Regions from separate parts of the Cupriavidus sp. 05N40 genome, predicted to be linked through region 2. Evidence: predicted binding sites of a transcription regulator. Region 2 holds the regulator's gene; the other holds the start of a gene.

Region 1 (4,419 bases), on a different contig from region 2:
CGTCGAAATACTTCAGGTCGGCGACCATCACTTCGTCCCACAGGCCGCGTGCCTTCAGGTCGCGCACCAGGTAGTCGTTGACCACCGTGAACTCGCCCGACAGGTTGGACTTGACGTACAGGTTCTGGAAGGTCGGTTCGATGCAGGCCGACACGCCGATGATGTTCGAGATCGTTGCCGTGGGCGCGATCGCGATGCAGTTCGAGTTGCGCATGCCGTGCTGCTTGATGCGCGCGCGCAGGCTGTCCCAGTCCATGGTCGAGGAATGATCCACTTCCAGGTAGCCGCCGCGTTCCTCGGCCAGCAGCTTGAGCGAGTCCTGCGGCAGGATGCCGCGATCCCACAGCGAGCCTTCGTACGTGCTATAGCGGCCGCGTTCCTCGGCCAGCTCGCTGGAGGCGCGGTAGGCGTAGTAGCACACCGCTTCCATCGAGGTGTCGGCGAACTGCACGGCGGCGTCGCTGGCGTACGGCAGGCGCAGCAGGTGCAGGCAGTCCTGGAAGCCCATGATGCCCATGCCGACCGGGCGGTGGCGCAGGTTGGAGTTCTTCGCCTTGTCGACCGCGTAGTAGTTGATGTCGATCACGTTGTCGAGCATGCGCATGGCGGTGCGGATGGTCTTCTCGAGCTTGGCGTGGTCGAGCACCTGGGTGCCGTCGGCCAGTTGCTTCAGGTGGGCGACCAGGTTCACCGAACCCAGGTTGCATACCGCGATCTCGCTCTCGTTGGTGTTGAGCGTGATTTCCGTGCACAGGTTGGAGCTGTGCACCACGCCCACGTGCTGCTGCGGGCTGCGGATGTTGCACGGATCCTTGAAGGTGATCCAGGGATGGCCGGTCTCGAACAGCATGCCCAGCATCTTGCGCCACAGCTGCATGGCGGGGATCTTCTTGAACAGCTTCAGCTCGCCCCGGGCGGCCTTGGCTTCATAGCCCAGGTAGGCTTCTTCGAAGGCGCGGCCGACCTTGTCGTGCAGGTCCGGGCAGGTGGCGGGCGAGAACAGCGTCCACTCGCCGGCTTCCATCACGCGCTTCATGAACAGGTCGGGAATCCAGTTCGCCGTGTTCATGTCGTGGGTGCGGCGGCGGTCGTCGCCGGTGTTCTTGCGCAGCTCGAGGAATTCCTCGATGTCCAGGTGCCACGTCTCCAGGTAGGCGCACACCGCGCCCTTGCGCTTGCCGCCCTGGTTGACCGCGACCGCGGTGTCGTTGACGACCTTCAGGAACGGGACCACGCCTTGCGACTTGCCGTTGGTGCCCTTGATGTGCGAGCCGAGCGCGCGCACATTGGTCCAGTCGTTGCCCAGGCCGCCGGCGAACTTGGACAGCAGCGCGTTTTCCTTGAGCGCTTCGTAGATGCCCTCGAGGTCGTCCGACACGGTGGTCAGGTAGCACGACGACAGCTGCGAGCGGCGGGTGCCAGAGTTGAACAGGGTCGGCGTGGACGACATGAAGTCGAACGACGACAGCAGCTGGTAGAACTCGATGGCGCRCGCTTCGCGGTCCTTCTCGCCCAGCGCCAGGCCCATCGCCACGCGCATGAAGAAAGCCTGCGGCATTTCGATGCGCGCTTCGTCGATGTGCAGGAAGTAGCGGTCGTACAGGGTCTGCAGGCCGAGGTAGTTGAACTGGAAGTCGCGCTGGGCGTCCAGCGCGGCGCCCAGGCGGGCCAGGTCATAGGTGGCCAGCTTCTCGTCCAGCAGCTCGGCTTCGATGCCGCGCGCGATGAACTTGGGGAAGTAGTCGGCGTAGCGCGACACCATTTCGGTCTGGGTCACTTCGGCGCCCAGGATTTCCTTGCGGATGGTGTGCAGCAGGATACGCGCGGTGACCTGGCTGTAGGCCGGGTCCTTCTCGATCAGGGTACGCGCGGCCAGGATGGCCGAGTCGTAGACCTGGGTCATGGGCACGCCGTCGTACAGGTTCTTCAGCGTTTCCTTGAGGATCGGCTCGGCGCTGACGGCGTCGCCCAGGCCCGAGCAGGCATTGTCGATCAGGGCATGCAGCGAGCTCACGTCCAGCACGCGGGCCACGCCGCCGTCGGTCACGTTGAACGTGACGCCGCCTTCCTGCACGCGGGCAACCGCCTGGGCATTGGCCTGGGCGCGTTCCTGGGTGCGCTTCTCGCGGTACAGCACGTAGGAACGGGCCACCTCATGCTCGCCCGAGCGCATCAGCGCCAGTTCCACGTGATCCTGCACGTCTTCGATATGGAAGGTGCCGCCGCTGGGGCGGCTGCGCAGCAGCGCGCGCACCACATTCTGGGTGACTTGCTCGACCACTTCGCGCACACGCGCGGAAGCGGCGCCCTGCCCGCCGTTGACCGCCAGGAAGGCCTTGGTCACGGCCACCGAGATCTTGCTCGGCTCGAACGCCACCACGGCGCCGTTGCGTCGGATGATCTTGTAGTCCTGGTAGTCGCCAGCGCCGGCAGCAGCGGGGCTCGACTGCGGGTTCGCTGCCACACCGGCGGCGGTGGCGCCGGTGGAAAATTCGTTCTGGGCTGTCTGCATGAGGAACTCCTGTTCTGACCCGTGTTTTATGAGTGACAAAGAGCCCCGAGCAAAACGCGCAAGACAGAAAAGATTCGCCGGGCCGTGAACGGCCGGGGGCGGGCTGCATTGCTGGATTCTGCTGGGACTCTTGTGACGCGCCAGTCCTTAGGCGGGGCCGCAGTGAAACGCTGTAAAGCGCTGCGGCGGTAACTGCACACCTAGGCTGGCTCCCCGAAAGCACCACTAGATATAGTGGTCGATACGAAAAACTGGACTAAGTATAGTGAAACGAAGCGGCTTGACCAGTCTTGACAAGCGTCTTTTTGAGCCGAAGCCGGTGACGGCCACGGCATGCGGCACYGCGCCAAACCCGCCAGCCCAAGAGACGTAAGGAATCCCGCCTGACGGTGTGTTACCGCACAATGAAAAGAAATTTTTTTGATTGCCCGGACCGCTTCGATAGGGGCCGGACTTTATCAGGGTTTTCCCGAGATCGCTCGATCCCCCTAGACCGCGTGCCGGGCCCTTGCCTCAGGGCCCGTCTTTGCGGTAGGGCAACATGGCCCGAGCCAGGCCGGCGGCGGCCGCGAAGCSAWTCCAGTCGAAATGCGGGCCSGGATCGGTCTTGCGGCCGGGCGCGATATCGCTGTGCCCGGCCARCGCGCGCACCGGATAGGCGACGAGCAGCGCACGCACCAGCGCCGCGGTGGTGTGGTACTGGGCCAACGTGAACGGCTGGTCGTCGCTGCCTTCGATCTCGATGCCGATCGAAAAATCGTTGCAGCGGGTCCGGCCGAAGAACGCCGACTGACCGGCATGCCAGGCCCGGTCCCGGCACGACACGAACTGCACCAGTTCGCCTGTGCGCGTCACCAGGAAATGCGCCGAAACACGCACCTCATGGATAGTGGCGAAGAAGGGATGGCGCGACGGGTCGAGCCGGTTCTGGAAAAACGCTTCGATATCGCCGCTGCCGAATTGCCCGGGCGGCAGGCTGATGTTGTGGATGACCACCAGGTCCACCGGCATGCCGGCGGGACGGGCATCGAAATTGGGCGACGGCACGCGGCGCGCGGCCGGGACCCAGCCCGACGGGTCGGGGCTGAAGGCAGCAGCAGCAGCAGCAGCGTCAGTGGCGGCGCTGCCGGGCGTGGCCGCAGATGCCGGCCCGCCGATGTCGTGCTCAGGCATCGCGCACTCCGCTGGTGGCGTCCACGGCACTGCGCGCGGTCTCGCGCAGGCCTTCGCCGGCCACGCCATCCGCCATCTCGCCCGCGTCGGCACCATCGTCGCGTCCTTCGCGGATGCCGAGCTGCTGGATGCGGTAGCGCAGCTGGCGAAAGCTCAGGCCCAGCAGCGGCGCCGCTGCCGTGCGGTTGAAGCCGGTCTGCTGCAAGGCCTGCAGGATCAGGTCGCGCTCGAGCGCTTCCAGGCGGCCGGGCAGGTCGATCGGGAAGGTGACGCGGCCAGCCTCGCCCGCGGCCTCGCGCACGGCACCCGCCGGCGCCRCATCGACCGGCGCGGCCGGCGCCGCGGGTGCATCGTGGCGTCCGGCGTAGCGTGGATCGGGCTGGTACTGGTATCCGCGCGGCGCGACCAGCGCGACGTCGGCCGCGCCGGCATCCAGCGCGCCGAGGTCGTCCACCTCGATGGACTCGCCCTCCGCAAAGGCGTACGCGCGCTCGAGCAGGTTCTCCAGTTCGCGCACATTGCCCGGGAAGGGATAGTCCGCCAGGCGCTGCTGCGCGGCCACCGCCAGCCGCTTGGGGTGGGTGTCGCCGTAGCGCACCGCCAGGTGCTCCAGGATGGCGCCGGCCAGTACCGGCAGGTCCTCGCGGCGCTCGCGCAGGGTGGGCATGCGCAGCGCCAGCACATTGAGGCGATAGAACAGGTCCTGGCGGAACTGGCCGGCCGCGACCATCGCG
Region 2 (4,419 bases):
GATACGTTCCAGGGCACCGGTGCTGTGGCGGTTGTTGGCCGCGCTCTGGTATAGCGCCTGGAGGTCGCCGCCGGCCCAGAAATCGCGCTCGAAGCGCTCCGTCTGGGTGCGCGCGGCGCGCAGCGCCAGGTGCTTGCGGAAGATATATGTCCACGAGAACAGGGACATGACGAGCAGCAGGGCCATGACGGCCTGGGCCAGCAAGCTGGCGTGCAGCACCAGCGAAATGATCGACAGGTCTTGCGTGACGGTCACGGGGTTCATCGGGCGGTCTTGATGGTTGCGAGGACGGGAGCGGGGATGGGGGTCGGGCGGAACGTGCTGCGATCAACACATCCGACACGGATGGCGCCGGTAGCCAGCAACTGCTCCCCACGCCAGGCTTCCTGGGCGAATTGGACCGATGCCGGCCCAACCCGTTCAATCCGGGTCCGGATCTCGAGCAGGTCGTCCAGCCGGGCGGGGGCATTGTAGTCCACCGCCGTGCTCCTGACGATAAAGACCACGCCCGCTCCGTCCGCGAGCGCCTGCTGCTCGATGCCGAGCGAGCGCAGCCACTCGGTCCGGGCGCGCTCGAAGAATTTCAGGTAATTGGCGTAGAAAACCACGCCGCCCGCGTCAGTGTCTTCCCAGTACACCCGCAGGGCCCACACATTGTTGCTCATGGCCGCGATTGTAGCGGACAGGTGGCCCGACCCGGTGTAAACCCTTGTCTGACTTTACAACAATTACATTGTCTGACAGACAAGCCATTGACTTTATGCGCTGCCGCCGCCCGGCCCACGTCTTGCGGCCGGGCGGCGCCTCGCGTAAACTGCCGCCAACCATTCCATCTTGCGCGACTGGCGAAGTCAGTGGGTACTACCACGAGGAAGCGCAAGCTCTCTGGCGCGAAGTTTCAAGCGCCTGCCGCTCGCCTGGGCAGYGAATGGGAAGCAGGGTGCGCCCTGCGCCGGACTTCTGACGTGTCCGGCGCCGGTCGCCTGTGCCTTCCCCGCGCGCCCTACCCCGAAGCCATTCGGATCCCCATTTCTTAAGACGAGTTTTTCGCCATGTTCGAACGCAGCCGCTATACGATCGACCAGATCGACCCCGAGATTTTTGCCGCCATCCAGAAGGAAGACCAGCGCCAGGAAGAGCACATCGAGCTGATCGCCTCGGAAAACTACACCTCGCCGGCCGTGATGGCCGCGCAGGGCTCGCAACTGACCAACAAGTACGCCGAAGGTTATCCCGGCAAGCGCTACTACGGTGGCTGCGAGTACGTCGACGTGGTCGAACAGCTCGCCATCGACCGCGTCAAGCAACTGTTCGGCGCCGAAGCCGCCAACGTGCAGCCCAACTCCGGCTCCCAGGCCAACCAGGGCGTGTTCTTCGCCGCCCTCAAGCCTGGCGACACCATCATGGGCATGAGCCTGGCCGAAGGCGGCCACCTGACCCACGGCATGGCGCTCAACATGAGCGGCAAGTGGTTCAACGTGGTCAGCTACGGCCTGGRCGCCAACGAAGACATCGACTACGACGCGCTGGAAAAGCTGGCCCATGAAAAGCAGCCCAAGCTGATCATCGCCGGCGCCTCGGCCTTCGCCCTGCGCATCGACTTCGAGCGCATCGCCCGCGTGGCCAAGTCGGTCGGCGCGCTGTTCATGGTCGACATGGCCCACTACGCCGGCCTGATCGCCGCCGGCGAGTACCCCAACCCGGTGCCGCACGCCGACTTCGTCACCACCACCACCCACAAGAGCCTGCGCGGCCCGCGCGGCGGTGTGATCCTGATGAAGGCCGAGCACGAGAAGGCCATCAACTCGGCCATCTTCCCCGGCATCCAGGGCGGCCCGCTGATGCACGTCATCGCCGGCAAGGCCGTGGCCTTCAAGGAGGCGCTCTCGCCTGAGTTCAAGACCTACCAGCAACAAGTGGTCAAGAACGCCCGCGTGATGGCCGAGACCCTGATCGAGCGCGGCCTGCGCATCGTCTCGGGCCGCACCGAAAGCCACGTGATGCTGGTCGACCTGCGCGCCAAGAAGATCACCGGCAAGGAAGCCGAACGCGTGCTGGGCGAAGCGCACATCACCGCCAACAAGAACGCCATCCCCAACGACCCGGAAAAGCCCTTCGTCACCTCGGGCATCCGCCTGGGCTCGCCGGCCATGACCACCCGCGGCTTCAAGGAAGAAGAAGCCCGCCTGGTGGCCAACCTGGTGGCCGACGTGCTGGACAACCCGCACGACGCAGCCAACATCGCCAGCGTGCGCGAGCAAGTGTCGGCCCTGACCAAGCGTTTCCCGGTCTACGGCTGATGCCCTGCGCCGCCCGCCTGAGCGCGGGCGGCCGGCAGCCCCGTGCCGCTGTGCGGCGCGGGCCTTGCCAACCCGGCCCGGCGCATCACAGAATGACAAGATAACGGGGCGCTGCCCCGCGCAGCCGGCGCCCAGGCTCAAACTACAAGGTGGTCAGGCATGAAATGCCCCTTTTGCGCCCATTCCAATACGCAGGTCCTGGACACGCGCATGTCGGAAGAAGGCGATACCGTTCGCCGCCGCCGCCGCTGCGAATCCTGCGACCGCCGCTTCACCACCTATGAGCGGATCGAACTGTCCTTCCCCGCCATCGTCAAGAAAAACGGCTCCCGCGCGGACTATGCCCGCGACAAGCTGAAGGACTCCATGCGCCTGGCGTTGCGCAAGCGCCCCGTCTCGGCCGAAGCCATCGACGCGTCGCTGGCCCGTATCGAAGAACGACTGCTTGCGCTTGGCGAAAAGGAAATCCCCAGCAGCCAGGTCGGCGAGCAGGTCATGCGCGAACTGCGCCGGCTCGACAAGATTGCGTATATCCGCTTTGCTTCGGTGTATCGGAGCTTCGAGGACGTGGCGGAATTCTCGGACGTGCTGGCCGAGGTGAGCGGGAACAATAGCAAGCGCTGAACACGCGCGGAACAGAGGGGGCTCCCCCCTGCCCCATACGCCATTTATTTCTGGATATAGACCTCCTTCCATGCCACTCGCTTGGATGTCCCCAGAAGATTGATGGGAAGCCGCGATGTGGACGAAGTTGCATTCGACTGCTGGGTAAGCGCATCGAGGTTGCCATTGGTCAGCGCGACCAGGGAGGGTCTCGACGACAGCGCAGTATTGGACAGCGCAATGCCTGTCCACGGAGACTGGCCAGTCAAGGTGAAATTCGTGCTGGGCAGTTCGCCGCCGGTGGTCAAGTCAACGGCGTACAGGTAACTAGACGAGCCACACGTCGCCGCCGAAGGGATGTCGGTCGTAAAGACCAGGATTCCCGCGACTGCTGTCGGATTGGTCACCACACGTTCGCCCGACCCTGGCAGGTCGAAATACCAACCCGGGTTCTTGGTGTAGTCGATTGCGGGGGTGTTACTGATATGCCGAACCGACCCCGATAGTGTCACGGCTCTTTTCACGAGAGCGGTCCGTACGTTGGAGATCAGCGGTGCCGCGGTCATCTTGTCGACCAGCGCATACATCGACTGCACATTGCTGACGCCCAGGTCTGATTGACCGAGCAACAGCCCCGTACCCACGAACACCATGCGCTGCCCGTTATAGACAGTAAGCTCCGGCGCCGAGCTGATCGGCTGTACCTTGCCGGTGCTATCAGCAAGGCTGGCCAGCTTGCTGACGTTCCATGCTGTAGCGGTGGTGCCAGACAGATCGAAACGCCACACATTCCCCAGCAGGTCACCGCCATAGACGTAGTCGATCGTCGCATCGGTGGCGCCGTTCGCCGCAAACGCTGAGATATAGGCCAGCCCGGAAGGCGTAGTGGTATCGCCAACCCCCGTCGAAATCGACTTGAGCACATTGCCGGTCGCAGGATCCAGCACAAACAGCCGGCCCTTGCCATCGCCCTGCGTTCCGCCATTGCGAACCACATTGTTGTTGTAGCCCGACGGCACCAGTACCACCCACCCCATTGCTTTGGTCTTGGCGAGAACAGGCTTGCCGAAGGTCAAGCCAAGGTTGGCTGCGTCCGTACTGCTGGTGGAAGAATTCGGAAACTCCCACTTCACCTTGCTGGCTACGTCCGCATCGCTCTGCGCCGTAGAGCTGGTCACGTCAAGCGCGTAGTAGCCACTCCCACCCGCCCCCAAGCCGCCGACAAGCAATGTTTGCCAGGTCTTGGTACCTGCCATGTAGACATCGCCAACCGCCGGCGTTGCATCCACATAGTATTGGTGCGTGTAGGGCGTCACTGTGTACGCATTCATCTTCCCGCTCGAGGTCAGGAGCGCGCCCGGCACGTAAGCCCAGAGTTCTGCCCCCGAGGACGCATCGAATGCATGCAGCATGCCGTCGTTTGCCCCTTGGTAGATCGCCGACTTGCGTGATGCCAACTGGCTCTGGAAGCTAGGGTAGCCCGGATCCGAATAGTAGGCTGCGGCACCTGCGACAT

What was found. Region 2 encodes NrdR, which represses ribonucleotide reductase genes. Its sites were predicted from a motif close to CACNANATNTNGTG; they were not measured.
Region 1: a site for NrdR is predicted at 2,736-2,749, ahead of AC1DO7_RS06275 (ribonucleoside-diphosphate reductase subunit alpha). Genes of this name have one in related genera too.

The regions. Positions count from the first base shown of each region.
Region 1 is NZ_JBFTND010000016.1:56,164-60,582, forward strand. It holds gene AC1DO7_RS06275 (ribonucleoside-diphosphate reductase subunit alpha) at 1-2,512, opposite strand, end outside; gene ampD (1,6-anhydro-N-acetylmuramyl-L-alanine amidase AmpD) at 3,026-3,685, opposite strand; gene AC1DO7_RS06285 (sigma-54-dependent transcriptional regulator) at 3,678-4,419, opposite strand, start outside.
Region 2 is NZ_JBFTND010000013.1:79,537-83,955, forward strand. It holds gene tolQ (protein TolQ) at 1-264, opposite strand, end outside; gene ybgC (tol-pal system-associated acyl-CoA thioesterase) at 261-665, opposite strand; ZMP/ZTP riboswitch at 829-930, shown strand; gene glyA (serine hydroxymethyltransferase) at 1,053-2,300, shown strand; gene nrdR (transcriptional regulator NrdR) at 2,460-2,924, shown strand; gene AC1DO7_RS05270 (pilus assembly protein) at 2,969-4,419, opposite strand, start outside.